DNA from 4 places in the Bradyrhizobium sp. P3_C3 genome. Region 4 is predicted to be linked to each of the others. Evidence: predicted binding sites of a transcription regulator. Region 4 holds the regulator's gene; each other region holds the start of a gene.
The links. Region 4 encodes LexA, which represses DNA repair genes until DNA is damaged. Its sites were predicted from a motif close to TGTTCNNNNTGTGTTCNG; they were not measured.

Region 1: the regulator LexA is predicted to act here: its motif matches at 1,819-1,836, upstream of AC1DW2_RS23985 (PA0069 family radical SAM protein).
Region 2: the regulator LexA is predicted to act here: its motif matches at 2,658-2,675, upstream of AC1DW2_RS42070 (DNA recombination protein RmuC).
Region 3: the regulator LexA is predicted to act here: its motif matches at 2,746-2,763, upstream of recA (recombinase RecA).

Annotation. Positions count from the first base shown of each region.
Region 1 is NZ_JBFUGY010000022.1:25,055-29,246, reverse strand. Features, by position in the region: gene AC1DW2_RS23995 (ribonuclease HII) at 1-78, opposite strand, end outside; gene AC1DW2_RS23990 (VOC family protein) at 155-610, opposite strand; gene AC1DW2_RS23985 (PA0069 family radical SAM protein) at 634-1,797, opposite strand; gene AC1DW2_RS23980 (phosphoketolase family protein) at 2,008-4,192, shown strand, end outside.
Region 2 is NZ_JBFUGY010000084.1:7,908-12,099, reverse strand. Features, by position in the region: gene AC1DW2_RS42080 (AmpG family muropeptide MFS transporter) at 1-811, opposite strand, end outside; gene AC1DW2_RS42075 (GIY-YIG nuclease family protein) at 992-1,294, opposite strand; gene AC1DW2_RS42070 (DNA recombination protein RmuC) at 1,427-2,626, opposite strand; gene def (peptide deformylase) at 2,798-3,322, shown strand; gene fmt (methionyl-tRNA formyltransferase) at 3,461-4,192, shown strand, end outside.
Region 3 is NZ_JBFUGY010000020.1:84,778-88,969, reverse strand. Features, by position in the region: gene gcvP (aminomethyl-transferring glycine dehydrogenase) at 1-322, shown strand, start outside; gene AC1DW2_RS23025 (hypothetical protein) at 301-1,470, opposite strand; gene recA (recombinase RecA) at 1,565-2,653, opposite strand; gene AC1DW2_RS23015 (hypothetical protein) at 3,285-3,458, opposite strand; gene AC1DW2_RS23010 (hypothetical protein) at 3,751-3,948, shown strand.
Region 4 is NZ_JBFUGY010000011.1:15,298-19,489, forward strand. Features, by position in the region: gene AC1DW2_RS14405 (GAF domain-containing protein) at 1-507, opposite strand, end outside; gene AC1DW2_RS14410 (hypothetical protein) at 732-1,166, opposite strand; gene AC1DW2_RS14415 (hypothetical protein) at 1,357-1,587, opposite strand; gene lexA (transcriptional repressor LexA) at 1,795-2,496, opposite strand; gene AC1DW2_RS14425 (molybdopterin molybdotransferase MoeA) at 2,673-3,884, opposite strand; gene AC1DW2_RS14430 (hypothetical protein) at 4,116-4,192, opposite strand, start outside.

The sequences.
Region 1 (4,192 bases), on a different contig from region 4:
CTTGGAGGCATCCTTCTTCGGCGCGCCCTTCTCTGGCGCGTCTTTGGCCGGCTTCCTGGTGGACTTGTCCCGAATCATGGCCGGGATCGTGCGCAAGCGGCCCGGCCGGCGCAACCGGGAACCCCGGACAATTCCCGTTATTCAGACCAGCCGCCTACTCCGCCAGATGCACCCGCCGGTCCTCTCCGACCTCGATGCCCGGCGCGACCACGACCTCCCAGGGATGGCCGTCGGGGTCGGCGAAATAGCCGGAATAACCGCCGTAGTCGGTCTCATGCGCCGCTTTCAGCAGCGCCGCGCCCTTGCCAACGGCGAAGACCAGAACCGCATCGACCTCGTCGCGCGTGGCGCAGTTCCAGGCGAGCGTCATGCCGCGGAAGGTCGCTGGCCTCGGATTGTCCGGTAACTTGGCGTCGGCCGCGAGTTTGTCCCAGTGAAACAGGGCCAGTACCGGACCACCGGTATCGTAGAACGCAACCGCCTCGCCGGTCGCCTTCAGCCGACGCGCGAAGCCGAGCGCGTCATAGAAGGCGATGCTGGCACGAATGTCGCTCACACCCAGTGTGATGACGGTGAGCCGCGGCACCGGCGCGGTAAGTTCCTGGCTCATGCTACGCCTCTTCCGTTTCCCGATCAGAACAGGCTGAGCTGATCGCCGTTCCGCTCCGGCCTCGCAAAGTGATCCGTCGTCAGCTTGGAGCGCCGCTTGTTCAGCCCAAGCCTGTCGCAGGCGATCTCGAAGCGGCGGCCGATGGTCCAGGCCATCGGTCCGGTGCCCTTCATCCGCTCGCCCCATTTCGCGTCGTAATCGCGGCCGCCGCGCATGTCGCGGATCAGGGTGAAGACGTGGCGGTAGCGGTCCGGATAATTGGCCATCAGCCATTCGCGGAAGAGATCGCGAACCTCCAGCGGCAGCCGCAACAGCACATAGGAGGCTTCCTTGACGCCGGCATGGGCGGCGGCATCGAGAATGCGCTCGATCTCGGAATCGTTCAGCGCGGGGATCACGGGCGCAACCATCACGGTGGTGGGAATGCCGGCCTCCGAGAGCTGCTTCAGCGCCTCCAGCCGCTTCGGCGGCGTCGCCGCGCGCGGCTCCATGGTGCGCGCGAGCTTTGGATCGAGCGAGGTGACCGAGATCGCGACCTTGGCGAGGTTGCGCTTGGCCATCCGCGCGAGAATGTCGATGTCGCGCACCACCAGCGCCGACTTGGTGACGATGCCGACCGGATGGCCGGCGCGCTCCAGCACTTCGAGAATACCACGCATGATTTTGCGCTCGCGCTCGATCGGCTGATACGGATCGGTGTTGGTGCCGATCGCGATCATCCGCGGCTCGTAGCCGGTCGCGGCCAGCTCCTTCTCGAGCAGCGAAGGCGCATCTGGCTTGGCAAACAGCTTTGACTCGAAGTCGAGCCCCGGCGACAGGCCGAGATAGGCGTGCGTCGGCCGCGCGAAGCAATAGACACAGCCGTGTTCGCAGCCGCGATAGGGATTGATCGAGCGGTCGAAGCCGATATCGGGGGATTCGTTGCGGGTGATCACCTTGCGCGAGGCGTCGACGCCAACGCTGGTCTTGAACGGCGGCAGCTCCTCCAGGCTCTGCCAGCCATCGTCGAAGGCGACGCGGGCCTCGGCCTCGAAGCGGCCACTGGCATTGGACTGGGCGCCCCGCCCTCGCCTGCGCTGCTTGTCGATTGCGACCGCCAGTTCGGGAAAATCAGAGTCCGCACCCGCCGGCTCGGAGGGCGCCGTGACCGGCGGGTGCTTGAGAGCATGAGAGGATGCTGGACTCATGAAGCCAAGATAGCACGCCAAAGGAACAAATCAAGAACACAAACAAAAAACTGAAAAACAACCCCATGCACAGTAGCCGCCCAAATTTCGGGCGCGGTCCTTTGACCTCACGCAACACACCCGTCGCGGCGATCCTGTTCGATGCCGGACAGGGATCAATCGCACCGGAACAAAGTTGGTGACGATCGCTGGGTGAAAGTCAGCAGGAACATGACAAATCAACGACAATCGGCCTCAGGGAGCAGCGACCTCGATCTGCTCGATCGCTATTGGCGCGCCGCGAACTACCTCTCTGTCGGGCAAATCTATCTGCTCGACAATCCGCTGCTGCGCGAGCCGTTGCGGCCGGAACACATCAAGCCGCGCTTGCTCGGCCATTGGGGCACGACGCCCGGTTTGAACTTCATCTACGCCCATCTGAACCGCGTCATCCGCGCGCTCGATGTCAGCGTGCTCTATATCTGCGGTCCCGGCCATGGCGGCCCAGGCATGGTGGCCAACACCTATCTCGAGGGCAGCTACAGCGAGATCTATCCTGACGTCGCGCGCGATGCGGACGGATTGCGAAAACTTTTCAGGCAGTTCTCCTTCCCCGGCGGCATTCCGAGCCACGCGGCGCCGGAAACGCCGGGCTCGATCCACGAAGGCGGCGAGCTCGGCTACGCGCTGGTGCACGCCTATGGCGCCGCATTCGACAATCCCGACCTGGTCGTCGCCTGCGTCGTCGGCGATGGCGAGGCCGAAACCGGCCCGCTCGCGGCGTCGTGGCACTCGAACAAGTTCCTCAATCCCGCGCATGACGGCGCTGTGCTGCCGATCCTGCATCTCAACGGCTACAAGATCGCGAACCCGACCGTGCTCGGACGGATGCGCGACGCGGAGATCCGCGACCTGTTCCGCGGGTTCGGCCACGAGCCGCTGTTCGTCGAGGGCGACGATCCTGAATTGATGCACCAGGCCATGGCGGACGCGCTCGACGTCGCGCTCGGCAGCATCCGCTCGATCCAGCAGCATGCCCGCGACGGCTGTCAAAGCGTCGAGCGGCCGCGTTGGCCGATGATCGTGCTGCGCAGCCCGAAGGGCTGGACCGGCCCGAAGGAGGTCGACGGCAAGAAGGTCGAGGGCTTTTGGCGCGCGCATCAGGTTCCCGTTGCGAGCTGTCGCGAGAACCCGGCACATCTGAAAATCCTCGAAGACTGGATGCGCAGCTACGAGCCCGAAAAGCTGTTCGACGGCAGCGGCGCGCTTGTTCCCGAGCTTCAGGCGCTGGCGCCCGAAGGTAACAGGCGCATGGGCGCCAATCCGCACGCCAATGGCGGCCTGCTGAAGAAGGAGCTGAAGCTGCCGGACTTCCGCAGTTTTGCCGTGGAGGTGCCGCAGCCGGGCGGTGTGACGGGCGAAGCGACGCGTGAGCTCGGCAAATTTTTGCGCGACGTCATCCGCCTCAACGCCGAGACGCGCAACTTCCGCATCATGGGCCCGGACGAGACCGCGTCAAACCGGCTCGACGCCGTGTTCGAGGCGACGGAACGGGTCTGGATGGAGCCGACGGAGCCTTACGACGTGCATCTCGCACAGGACGGCCGCGTGATGGAGGTTTTGAGCGAACATCTCTGCCAGGGCTGGCTCGAGGGCTATCTGCTCACCGGACGGCACGGCTTGTTCTCCTGCTACGAGGCCTTCATCCACATCGTCGATTCCATGTTCAACCAGCACGCCAAATGGCTGAAGGTGACGCGACATCTGCCCTGGCGGCGACCGATCGCCTCGCTCAACTATCTCCTGACCTCGCATGTCTGGCGGCAGGACCATAACGGCTTCAGCCATCAGGATCCCGGCTTCGTCGATCTCGTCGCCAACAAGAAGGCCGACATCGTCCGCATCTACTTTCCGCCTGATGCCAACACGCTGTTGTGGATCGCCGATCACTGCCTGCGCACTTATGACCGCATCAACGTCATTGTCGCCGGCAAGCAGCCAGCCCCACAATGGCTATCGATGCAGGACGCCGCCACGCATTGCGATGCCGGCATCGGCATCTGGACCTGGGCTGGCACGGAGGATGCGGATGGCGAGCCCGACGTCGTGATGGCCTGCGCCGGCGACGTGCCGACACTGGAGACGCTCGCCGCCGTCGATCTGCTGCGCAAGGCGCTGCCCGACCTGAAGATCCGCGTCGTCAACGTCGTCGACCTCATGACGCTGCAGCCGAAGGACCAGCACCCGCACGGCCTGTCCGACCGTGACTTCGACAGCCTGTTCACATCAGACAAGCCCGTGATCTTCGCCTATCACGGTTATCCCTACCTGATCCACCGTCTCACCTATAACCGCACCAACCATGCCGGAATGCATGTGCGCGGCTTCGCCGAGGAAGGCACCACGACGACGCCAT
Region 2 (4,192 bases), on a different contig from region 4:
GCACGACGAAGGCGAGCGCGGCGAGCGCGTCCTTGCGCGACAGGAATTCCGAGAAGGCCCCGATCGCCGCGTGCAGCACGCGCGCGAGCGCCGTCTCGGTTTGTATCGCGGCTTCCGCCTGCACCGATTGCTCGGGCTCGGTCGCGGCCAGCGCGGTGATCGTGCCGATCAGCACCATCGCCGCCATCACCACATAGCCCCACATCCAGGCTGACGCACGCGGAATGCCGGTGCCCTCGAAGCCGGACACGATGAACAGCGCGCCCGCGGTCGAGACCAGCATGCCGATGCGATAGGCCGCGACATAGGAAGCCATTCCGGCAGCCTGCTCGCTCTCCGGCAGGCTCTCGACGCGGAAGGCGTCGACCACGATGTCCTGCGTCGAGGACGTCGTCGCGACCAGCAGCGCGCCGAGCGCGACGTAGAACGGCGAGCGCGCGGGATCGGTCAGCGCCAGCAGCAGGATCGCGATGATCAGCAATAGCTGCGAGAACAGCAGCCAGCCGCGCCGCCGTCCGAACGCGCGCGTGAACAGCGGCACATGCAGCGCATCCACCAGCGGCGCCCACAGGAATTTCAGCGTGTAGGGCGTGCCGACCAGCGCAAACAGCCCGATGGTCTTGAGGTCGACCCCGGCCTCGCGCATCCACACCAGGAGCGTGGAGCCCGACAGCGCCAGCGGCAGCCCGGACGAGAAGCCGAGGAACAGCACGATCAGCACCCGCGGTTGCAGGTACACGGCCAGGCCGTCGCGCCAGGAGGTAGGGGCCGTGTCGGGGCTGGCAGGGGAGGTCGCGTCGGGTGCGGTCATGGAGAGGTGTTAGCAGATTCTGGGGGAAAAGCCTCGTGGTAGCCGGTGAGGCGGGAGACGCCTCAACACCCTCGATGTCATCGTCCGCGAAGGCGGACGATCTAGTAATCACCAGCGTTTCAGTTCAATCACAATTGCCGCAGCGTACTGGATACCCCGCCTTCGCGGGGTATGACAGCATCATGGTGGCCCGGCTATCGCGGGATACAAATCATCCCAATTCGGATTGTGCTGCTCAATCAGTCGGACCTTCCAGGCCCTGTTCCACTTCTTGAGCCGCTTCTCCCGCTTGATCGCATTCTCAGGATCGTCGAACTGCTCAAAATAGACCAGCCTTGCGACGTCATACTTCTCTGTAAAGCTCTCGATGACCTTCGACTTATGCTCCGCCACGCGACGAATGAGGTCGTTTGTCACACCGATGTACAGCGTGCCGCCAATCTTGCTGGCAAGAATATAGACGTAGTAATGGCGTCCGCCCATGCGACCACCCCAACGGTGTCATCGTCCGCGAAGGCGGACGATCCAGTAACTCACCAGCGCCTCGATTCAATCACGGCTGCCGCGGCGTACTGGATGCCCCGCCTTCGCGGGGCATGACAGTGTACTATAACCTCACTCCCCCGCCTGGAGCTTCCTCGGGAACAGCTCCGCGGCTCCCGTTGCCACCAGATGCGGACCCTCCGGCGCATCGGTCTTGCTGAAATCGAGCTCCTCGATCCGCCCGGCGCGCTTCTCGATCTTGTCAGCGGAGATCAGCACTTGCCGCACGTCCTCGTTCGCGTCGGCAAAATGCTTCTGCAATTTCAGCACGCGGTCGCGCAGGCGGCCCAAATCGTCGCCGAGCTTGATCACCTCGGTGCGGATCTGGTCGGCGGCGTCGCGCATGCGCGCGTCCTTCATGATCTGCTGCATCACCTGGATCGCGAGCATCAAGAGCGAGGGCGACACCAGCACGACGCGGGCGCGATAGGCCTTCTGGATCACGTCGTCGAAACCGTCATGGATTTCCGCATAGACGGATTCCGACGGCACGAACATCAGCGCCATCTCCTGGGTCTCGCCAGCGACGAGATATTTGTCGGCGATGTCGCTGACATGCTTCATCACGTCGCCGCGCAGCCGCTGCGTGGCGATGCGCTTCTCCTCGTCGGTGCGCGCATCGTGCAGCGCGGTCATCGCCTCCAGCGGAAACTTTGCGTCGATGCAGAGCGGCCGCTGGTCGGGCAGGAACACCACGCAGTCCGGCCGCTTTCCCGTCGAGAGCGTGAACTGGAACTCGTAGGCGCCCTTCGGCAAGCCGTCCTGGACGATCGCCTCCATCCTTGCCTGGCCGAAGGCGCCGCGCGACTGCTTGTTGGCGAGCACGTCGCGCAGGGTTGTCACCTGCGTGGTGAGGTCGGTGAGGTTCTTGTGCGCGTTGTCGATGATGCCGAGCCGCTCGTGCAGGGCGCGCAGGCTCTCCATCGTGTTGCGGGTCGAGTGTTCCATGGACTGGCCGACCCGATGGGTCACCGAATCCAGCCGCTCGTTGACCGCGCGCGCCATGTCGGCCTGGCGGCCGGCCAGCGCCTGGGTCATGGCGTCGGCTCGGCCGGCAGCTTCGCTCTGGGCGTGCAGCACTTGGCTGAGGCGCTCCTCGAGCTCGTCCGCGCGGATGGCATTGGCCATGGCAAGTTCCGCGCCGCGCCGCCCGGATCGCGCGATCACGACCGCGATCACCACCAGCAGGATGACGACGAGGGCGCCGAAGCCGATCAGCGCATCGATGGTGCGGACCGGCCAGTCGCCAGCCAGGAAAATGATCTCGTTCATGGCGGCCCTTGTAGCCGATTCGACACCCTCCGCGAACGAATAGCGAACGTTTATGGTTGATAGCCCCCTAATTTTTATGGTTAACGAACCCTGAAGTTTTATGGTTAGCGGAGGGTTAACGGAGTTCCTCGCCGCATTGACCGCATCCGGCATGCGGCTTAAATCGCGGCCATGGCCCTCAGAGAAATCATCATCCTGCCCGACAAGCAGCTGCGTCTGGTCTCCAAGCCGATCGAGAAGGTCACGACGGAGATCCGCAAGCTTGCCGACGACATGTTCGAGACCATGTACGACGCGCCCGGCATCGGGCTCGCGGCGATCCAGATCGCGCAGCCCTTGCGGCTGATCACCATGGACCTCGCCAAGCCTGACCCGGACGGCGAGACAAAGCCGGAGCCGCGTGTCTTCATCAACCCTGAAATTATCGCCTCCTCCGAGGATCTGTCGGTCTACGAGGAAGGCTGCCTCTCGATCCCCGAATATTACGAGGAGGTCGAAAGGCCTGCGAAGGTGCGCGTGCGCTTCACCGACCTCGACGGCAAGGTGCACGAGGAGGACGCCGAAGGCCTCTACGCCACCTGCATCCAGCACGAGATCGACCATCTCAACGGCGTGCTGTTCGTCGACTATCTGTCAAAACTCAAGCGCGACCGCGTGATCAAGAAGTTCGAGAAAGCCGCCAAGCGCGCGGAGTAGCCACGTCCTCCGCCGTCATGCCCGGCCTTGTGCCGGGCATCCACGTTCTTTGCCGCCGCGAGTAGCGAGAACGTGGATGGCCGGGACAAGCCCGGCCATGACGAGTAACTTGCTCGTTTCCGAGGATTGTCTCGCCACATGCCCCTCCGCCTCATCTTCATGGGCACGCCCGATTTCTCCGTGCCGACGCTGCTCGAGCTGGTCTCGCATGGCCACGAGATCGCGGCGGTCTATAGCCGTGCGCCCAAGCCCGGCGGACGGCGCGGCCTGCAATTGCAGCCGACCCCGGTCGAGGAAGCGGCGCGAAAACTTGGCGTGCCCGTGCTGACGCCGAAGTCGCTGAAGACGCCCGAAGCGCTCGACGAGTTTCGCGCCTTCGACGCCGATGCCGCCGTCGTCGTCGCCTACGGCATGATCCTGCCGCAGGCGATCCTCGATGCGCCGAAGCTCGGCTGTTACAATCTGCACGCTTCGCTGCTGCCGCGCTGGCGCGGCGCCGCGCCGATCAACCGCGCGATCATGGAAGGCGATGCCGAGAGCGGCGTCATGGTGATGAAGATGGATGTCGGTCTCGACACCGGTGACGTCGCCATGGCCGAGCGCATCGCGATTCCCGACAACATGACCGCGGTCGATCTGCATGACCGCCTCTCCCGGCTCGGCGCCGATCTGATGGTGCGCGCGATGGCCGCGCTCGCCCGCGGCGGGCTCCAGCTCAGGAAGCAGAGCGAGGATGGCGTCACCTACGCCGCCAAGATCGACAAGGCCGAAGCCCGGATCGACTGGACCAGGCCTGCGCGCGCCGTGCTGCGCCACATCCACGGCCTGTCGCCGTTTCCCGGCGCCTGGGCCGAGCTTGAGAATGCGCGC
Region 3 (4,192 bases), on a different contig from region 4:
GCCGACCGAGTCGGAATCGAAGGCGGAGCTGGACCGGTTCTGCGACGCCATGATCGCGATCCGGAAGGAGATCGCCGAGGTCGAGGCCGGCCGCTTCAAGATCGAGGCTTCGCCTTTGCGTCACGCCCCGCACACCGTGCACGACATCGCGGACGACGATTGGAATCGCGCCTACACCCGCGCCGAGGGCTGCTTTCCCGACGGCGTCTCGCGCACCGACAAATACTGGTGCCCGGTCGGTCGCGTCGACAACGTCTATGGCGACCGCAACCTGGTGTGCTCGTGCCCGCCGGTGAGCGATTACGCGGAAGCGGCGGAGTAAGGGATCGTAGCTTCGTAGGGTGGGCAAAGCGACTTGTCCGCCGTAGCTCGAAGAGCGAAGGCGGAAGCGTGCCCACCACCTTTATGCGCGTTGGAATATGGTGGGCACGGCGCTTGCGCGCCTTTGCCCACCCTACGTCCCCGAACGCGTATCAAGGGTGCAACGAGCGAACGGTTCTGTCGGTCCCAACGCCACAGCCGTTCGTTGGTCAGAAGCGTTCCGCCCCACCAGCGTCTGATCGGGGTTTGACGGCGGAAATCCTCCCGGCCTTCAAGGACCGCTTCCCCAAATTCGGTGAGCGATAGCCGGCTTCGGCGAAAGGCGGCGTTGCGGCCTCGCGCATCGTGCGGGGCCAGCGTCGCGAGTTTCGGATCGAGACCCGTGATCACCGGCATTGGGCCGGACCCAAGCCCTTCGAGCAGCGGGCCCAATTCCCATTGATCGAACACGCGCGTTTGCAGCGGACCGTCCGGTTGAAACAGCTCCTTGGTACGGTTGTGCCCCCGCGCAATCAGGTCGAGAAGCCGCGCTTCCGTCGTACCTAGTCCGGTGATTGGTGATGGCAGTTCTGCCAGCAATTGTTCCATCGCAGGCTTCAGGAAGGGCAGCCTGGGGAAATCCCTGCCGAGCAATCCGAAACAGAGCTCCGGCGTTGGCGCCCGGTAGGCTTCCCAGGCCATGTTGGCGATCTCGAAGTCGCAGTCCGCGACCTCCAATTCCCGCACCATACGATCGCGAAGCTCTGTGCCGTCCGCTCCGCGCAGATCGAAATTGACACGTCGCAATCTCAGACGATCGGTGATCGATGGATGGGACCGCAAATAATCGAGGATCCAGATCAGTTGCAACTGACTATTGGGCTCAGGGTCGAACCACAGCTCGATGAGATCGACGCCATAGGTCTCGCAAAACCAAATCAGGCCTGTCTCTTTGTGCGCGAGACCGGTCTGAGGCAACCGGCCAACAAGATCGGACCAACGCACCTCCGGATCGCCTCTGACATAGCCTCCCGTCAGGTATTGCTCGAGGTGATGCGAGGTAGGCAGTGGCCCCGAAACGAAGCGAAAGATGAACGGCACGACCATGTCGGCGCGATCCGCATGGGCAAGACCGACGCCGGACGAACTGGTCAGGATCACGCGTTTCATCGCGAACGCCCCACAAAACGAAACGGGCACTGACGACGTCGGCAACTCAACGTCCTCAGCGCCCGCTCCTCGCGAAAGTTCTTCGCGTTAGGCCTTACTCGTCCGCCGGCTCCTCGCCGTCGGCGTCACGCTCCGGTGCACCGGCGAGAATCTGCTCGGCGATCAGGCCGGAGTTCTGGCGGATCGAGGTCTCGATCTTGGCGGTGATGTCGGGGTTGGCTTTCAAAAACGCTTTCGAGTTCTCGCGGCCCTGGCCGAGGCGCTGGCTGTCATAGGAGAACCAGGCGCCGGACTTTTCGACGATGCCGGCCTTGACGCCGAGATCGAGGATCTCGCCCATCTTGGAGACGCCCTCGCCGTACATGATGTCGAATTCGACCTGCTTGAAGGGCGGCGCCAGCTTGTTCTTCACCACCTTGACGCGCGTCGTGTTGCCAACCACTTCGTCCCGCTCCTTGATCGCGCCGATGCGGCGGATGTCGAGACGGACGGAGGCATAGAATTTCAGCGCGTTGCCGCCGGTCGTGGTTTCCGGCGAGCCGTACATCACACCGATCTTCATGCGGATCTGGTTGATGAAGATCACCATGGTGTTGGATTTGTTGATGGAGGCCGTCAGCTTGCGCAGCGCCTGGCTCATCAGACGGGCCTGGAGACCCGGCAGCGCGTCGCCCATCTCGCCCTCGAGCTCGGCCTTCGGCACCAGAGCCGCGACCGAATCGACCACCAGCACGTCTACCGCACCCGAGCGCACCAGCGTGTCGCAGATTTCCAGCGCCTGCTCGCCCGTGTCCGGCTGCGAAATCAGGAGCTCGTCGATGTTGACGCCCAGCTTGCGCGCATAGACCGGGTCGAGCGCGTGCTCGGCGTCGATGAAGGCGCAGATTCCGCCCTTCTTCTGCGCTTCCGCCACCGTGTGCAGCGCCAGCGTGGTCTTGCCCGAGGATTCCGGCCCGTAGATTTCCACGACGCGCCCCTTCGGCAGACCACCGATCCCGAGCGCAATGTCGAGCCCGAGGGAACCCGAGGACACCGCCTCGACATCCATCGACCGGTCGTTCTTGCCGAGCTTCATCACCGAGCCCTTGCCGAACTGGCGCTCGATCTGGGAGAGCGCGGCGGCCAGAGCTTTACTCTTGTCCATGGAAGATCCTTCGACGATACGCAGGGCAGTGTTGGACATTGGGTCGTGCTCCTTATGGCGAGGATTCGCTAGAGGGACAAACGATTGGCGGGGCGGGCCGGCGATAAAAGTAATGTACCCTATTTGTTCCAAGTTCGCAATATGTTCTTTCGCGGATTTTGGTACTGGCCTGTTTCCGGCGACATTGCCCTGGTTTGAAATGACACGTGGCCTGTTTTGTTCTGGGCCAACCATAAGGTGTATTCACGGGCGGAACACGCCGTCATATATTACCGAAATTTCCCGGGTCTGGCACAATCTGCATAGACGCTCGTTCCGATTGAGCGCAGGGTTCCCTCTCAATCGGGGGGTGACACCATGACCGAGCGACTTATTCAGACAGGTATTGTCACCGTAGGCACCGTGAACGCTGGCCTAATCGTCTGGCTGATCCTGATGATTTGAGGCCGCCTCAGTTGGCGGCCTCTTTTCCATCCAGCTTCTCATCGATGTAGGCCCGCGCTCCCTTTGAGGCCGCTCTAGTGGGAGCCATTCCTGCGAAGCGATCTCCTTGCCCGATCCTGGGATAAACAATCCATTCCCATTTTTCTTCGGTGAGTGGCCGGCCATAAAGCCGCCGTCCGGTGCGGTCCTATAGTGGCCCTACTTCGCATCTGCGAGTGGCCGGCATCTAACCGGCGGGTTTTTCTTTGTCCTCGTGCGGCTGCTCGCCACGGTTTTCGGCAGTCTGCTCCGGATCCCCGGGCTTCTTCCCGGCCATGTTCCCAGGATTGAAATGGTACTTGCCGTCCGGATTCTCGCCGGGCTGCTTCTCATTTGGATTTTTATTGTTGTCGTCGGCCATAAGGCTGTTCCTTTAGAGGGAGGAACAACATGCAACAGGGCGGGCAATCCCTTAGTTCCTACCAGTGGCCTACTTTGCAATCCCGAGTGGCCTATTTCGGCAGTACCCGGATGCTGGCCTGGTTTCCGAGCGCGGTGGCCTAGTTTGATTTTCGCGGTGGCCCGATTTGGATTTGAAGAACGGACCGCAAACGAATGTGTTCCGCTAAGCGAACATGAGGTGTAGAGTTCCGTAGAACTTCTGTGCCCCTTGAAAGTTTTAAGCAGAGCGAACTTTGTGACAGGAGGAAGTCATGAAGCGCTTCCGATTCAAACCGGATAGAGTGCTTGGAGAGCGGCTCATCAAGGAAGCCAGACTAGCGCGAGAAAAGGCAGAACAATTGCAGGCGGCCCCAGAGCAAGAGGCTCTTTTGAAGAAGGCCCACGAATCCGATGTCGCCGCCCGCATTGAGGAATGGTTGAAATCATCCGGCTTGCAGCCGCCGAAGTAAGCCCGTCGCGTTGACTCCGCTGGTTCTCGAAACAGCGGGCCAGCGGGCCATGCAAGATCATCTGGTTCAACTTGAGAAGCTGCGGAAGGACGCGGCGGAGTGCGCTCTCATCCGCGACCGACGCCGCTAAGCGCGAACTATTCGACCGCCTCGCAAGTCATCTCACAGTCCTGGCCGACCAAGTTGAAATGGCGATGCTCGAACGGAAGACCGGTTAAGGCCGCCTCAGTTGGCGGCTTCTTTG
Region 4 (4,192 bases):
ATCCTTGATGACCAGCGGCAGGCCGGCTTTCCAGATGCGGCCGGGCAGGCCGAAGCCACGCGGAAATCTGGTGTGGCGGGAGTTGAATTCGAACATGTCGGCGGTGCCGTAATAGCCGTCGACGAGCCCCATCTCGTGGGAGGTTTCGGCATCGTTGTGCCAGAGCTCGATCGCGCCGACATGGGCCTCGTCGTCGCCGCAGAACAGCACCATGACGGCTTGCAGGAATTCGCCTGAAAACACCGGCACCGCCACGCCGCAGGTCAGCCCGGCGGCGATGGCCTGATCGGTCCGCTTGAAATAGGAATCGGTGAATCTGGTGAGGATCACGGGGTGGCCGCCGGCCCAGGCCTTGCCGGGAAGCCCCTCGTCATATCCGAAGTGCAGATCCTCGCTCACGTCCCTAAACGCGGACAACCCTTCGCCGTAGAGGCCGCCGCCGAATTCCAGCCGCATGCGCGTGCGGTCAGGCACCCAGAGTTCAACGACGCGAATGAAGGTCTTCATCGAACGTGCCCGCCGTCTCAAGCCGCACCAAGCATCGGCCATTTGGCTGCGGAACGGACGTTCAAAATTCAGGCAGGACAGCGCAAACTTCGTGCGGTGGGAGACGCCACGGCTTGGTCCGCCCGATGGAGTTTCGCGGGACACAAACGACACCATCTCGCCGGCCTCGGCCGGCGATGGCGATTTTCAATCCTGGCCCGACCTGCCGGCCGGGAATGGCTGCATCAGCCGATCGGCAGGCGGGTGATGGTTGTCCGGCTGTCGGTGATGGTCTGCGGCTTGTGCTCGCGCTCGCCGAGCGGCTGGGTCACCGGTAGCTGCAGCACGGTCGCACGCTGGCCTTCGACCAGCTGCGTCACCAGCACGGATTTGCCGTCGGGGAATTCGATCGCATCATGATGGCGATCGGGAATGTGCGGATCGATCTTGCCGAACTTGCCGACGCGCGAATTGACGGTGCGCGTCCAGATCCAGCGATTGTCGTAGCGGACGTTGTCGGCGAAGGCGAGCTCCGTCCCCGGGAGCAGGCAGACCGCGACGGTCGGATCGGCCGCGGAGGCAAAGCCGCGCGTCGAGGTGCCGCGGAAGGTTGTCGTGACGATCGTCTCGCCGACTTCGGCGGGACGCGACGCGACGGCATGCAGGCTGTAGTCACACATCGGGTGCTCCTCATGCAGGGATAGCGACCCACGTCTCTTAATCGAGGCGCAGGCCTCTATCAGAGTGGAAATACCAAACGTTCTGCCGGGTTGTAGGCAAATCTACGGCTCGCCGCCGCAGGCCGCAATCACATTAACTTTCCCGAATCCACCAGGAACAAAGCCCGCCCCTTTGCATTGCAGGCGCGTGTCAGCGCCCCGCAGGCGCCGACCAGCCGGAATATTGCCAGCCCGGCCGCGACGGTCGGTCGATGGTGCCGCTGGCCTTGCGGACTTGCTCGCTCACGGCGGTGTCCTTGCGGACATGGGGCCGCGATTGCGCGGCCAAGGCTTGCACGGCCAAGGCTTGTACGTCCAAGGCTTGCGACGCTGATGCTGCGATCAGCGCCACAGCAATTGTGCTCAGAACGATCCGGCGCATGACTTCTCCTCGAACCTGAAGGCCGCGAAGCAGGGCTGCTTCGTGCMGCGTGCCGAGGATTTACCGCTGGAGGAGGGGCCGGATAATCTGCGCGAAACCAGAAAGACTATCCAGCGGAAGCGGACAATCGTCCGCTCCAATCTCGGATCGGCGATGCCGATCGAAAGCGCGCGGGGCGCCCAATAACCGATACCGGCACGTCCGGTATCAATACTTCCGGTACAGCCCGATCAGCTTGCCCTGGATCTTCACCCGGTTGGGCGGCAGAATGCGGACCTCATAGGCCGCATTAGCGGGCTCGAGCGCGATCGAGGCGCCGCGGCGGCGGAAGCGCTTCAGGGTTGCTTCCTCGTCGTCGATCAGCGCCACCACGATATCGCCGGTATCGGCGCTCTCGTTGCGCTGGATCAGCGCCATGTCGCCGTCGAGGATGCCGGCCTCGACCATGGAATCGCCGCGCACTTCGAGCGCGTAATGTTCGCCCGAGCCGAGCATGTCAGGCGGTACGCTGATGGTGTGGCTGCGGGTCTGCAAGGCCTCGATCGGCGTGCCGGCCGCAATGCGGCCCATCACGGGCACCGCGACGGGGCGCTCGCCCTCGTCCGCCGGCGGGCTGGACGTCGTGCGGACCTTGCCGAGATTGCCTTCGATGACGCTCGGCGTGAAGCCGCGGCGGCTGCCGGCGGCGGCCTGAAGCTCGGGCAGCTTGATCACCTCGATGGCGCGGGCGCGGTTGGGCAAGCGCCGGATGAAGCCGCGCTCCTCGAGCGCGGTGATCAGGCGATGGATGCCCGATTTCGAGCGCAGGTCGAGCGCGTCCTTCATCTCATCGAAGGAGGGCGGCACGCCGCTTTCCTTCAGCCGTTCGCTGATGAACCGCAGGAGCTCGTATTGTTTGCGCGTTAACATCTCGACCAAAATCCCCCGGTTGATGTCGTTCGATTCCGAGACGCTGAATTCAGCAGTAAGCCGCTACATTCTCGAAACAAATCATGAACGGACACTATATGTTCGATACATGTTCCGCAACTGCTTAATTTACCGTGAACGCGACAAAGTTCGCGGAACGCACGCGAACGAAGCGCTCAGACGGGCAGCCGCAAGACCTCGCAAGGCGTGCCGGCTTCGGCCTTCGACGCGAATGGCGCGCGCACGAGAAGTGCCTGTGCCGCAGCGAGATTCGCAAGCAGCGAGGAATCCTGGTGATTGACCGGAAGGGCGAGGAGTGTGCCGTCGTCGCGCAGCTCGAGGCATGCGCGCAGGTAATCCTCGCGCTGGTCATTGGCGCCGACATCGCGGCCGAGCACCGCGCGTTCGCGGCGGTGATGAATCATCGAACGGCCCGAAAGCGCGCGAATCAACGGCACCATGAACAGGAAGCCGCAAACGTAGGATGACACGGGATTGCCGGGCAGGCCGATCACGCGCATCGCGCCGAGCCGCCCGTGCATCATCGGCTTGCCCGGCCGCATCGCGATCTTCCAGAACGCCATCGAGATACCTTCGTCCCTCAGCGCCTGCTGGACCAGATCGTGGTCGCCGACAGAGGCGCCGCCGGTCGTGATCAGGATGTCCGCGCCGCTCTCCCGCGCGCGGCCGATGCCGGCCGTGGTGGCCTCCAGCGTATCGGCGGCAACGCCGAGGTCGATGGTATCGGCGCCCTCGCTGCGGGCGAGCGCGTGCAGGGCGTAGCCGTTGGAATAGACGATCTGGCCGTGGCCCGGCGTCGTACCCGGCATCACCAGCTCGTCGCCGGTGGCGAGGATCGCGACCTTCGGGCGTCGCCGGACTGGCAGTTGCGGGTAATTCATGCCGGCGGCGAGCGCGAGGTCGCGATCGGTGAGCCGGGCCCCTTTGCGCAGCAGCACGTCGCCTTCCGAGAAGTCGACGCCGGCGGGGCGGATGTGCCGCCCCGTTACGGCGGCTTCCTTGATGGTGATGCGCTTGCCGTCCGCGATCGTGTCCTCCTGGATCACGACCGCATCAGCGTCATCGGGAACGACACCGCCGGTGAAGATACGCACGGCCTCGCCGGCGCCGATCGATCCCGCAAACGGGCGGCCCGCCGCGACCTCGCCGATCAGGGTGAGCTGGGAGTCGATCTTCGCCGCATCGACCGCGCGCACCGCATAGCCGTCCATTGCCGACATCGCCTGCGGCGGCTGCGTGCGCCGCGCCGCGACATCGCGCGCGAGCACGCGGTGGAAGGCTGCGTCGAGCGCGATCATCTCTTCAGGCAACGGCTCTGCGCCCGCCAGCACCGCGGCGAGCGCGTCGGAAACCGGCATCAGGGCCACGGGTGAAAACTCCTGCTGGGCCCGTTCGGGCAAATCGGCGGCGAGAGTTCTAGCCGAGTGCAGGCGCAGAGGCAAAACAGTGGCCGCGCAGGATGATTTATCCTGCGTCATCCGCTCTGCGATGAAGGGTGAGCATCAAGTCCGCCCCGGCATGATCCAGAAGGCGAGACAGACCGGTACGAGGATGGCCATGGCGAGGACGAGAAAGACGAGAGCCACGGCCAGCATCGGTCAGCCCCCCGGCTGCTTGTACGGACTGACGTCCGGCGCTGCGGGGCCCTGATCCTTGTCAGGCAGCGGGTCGGCCT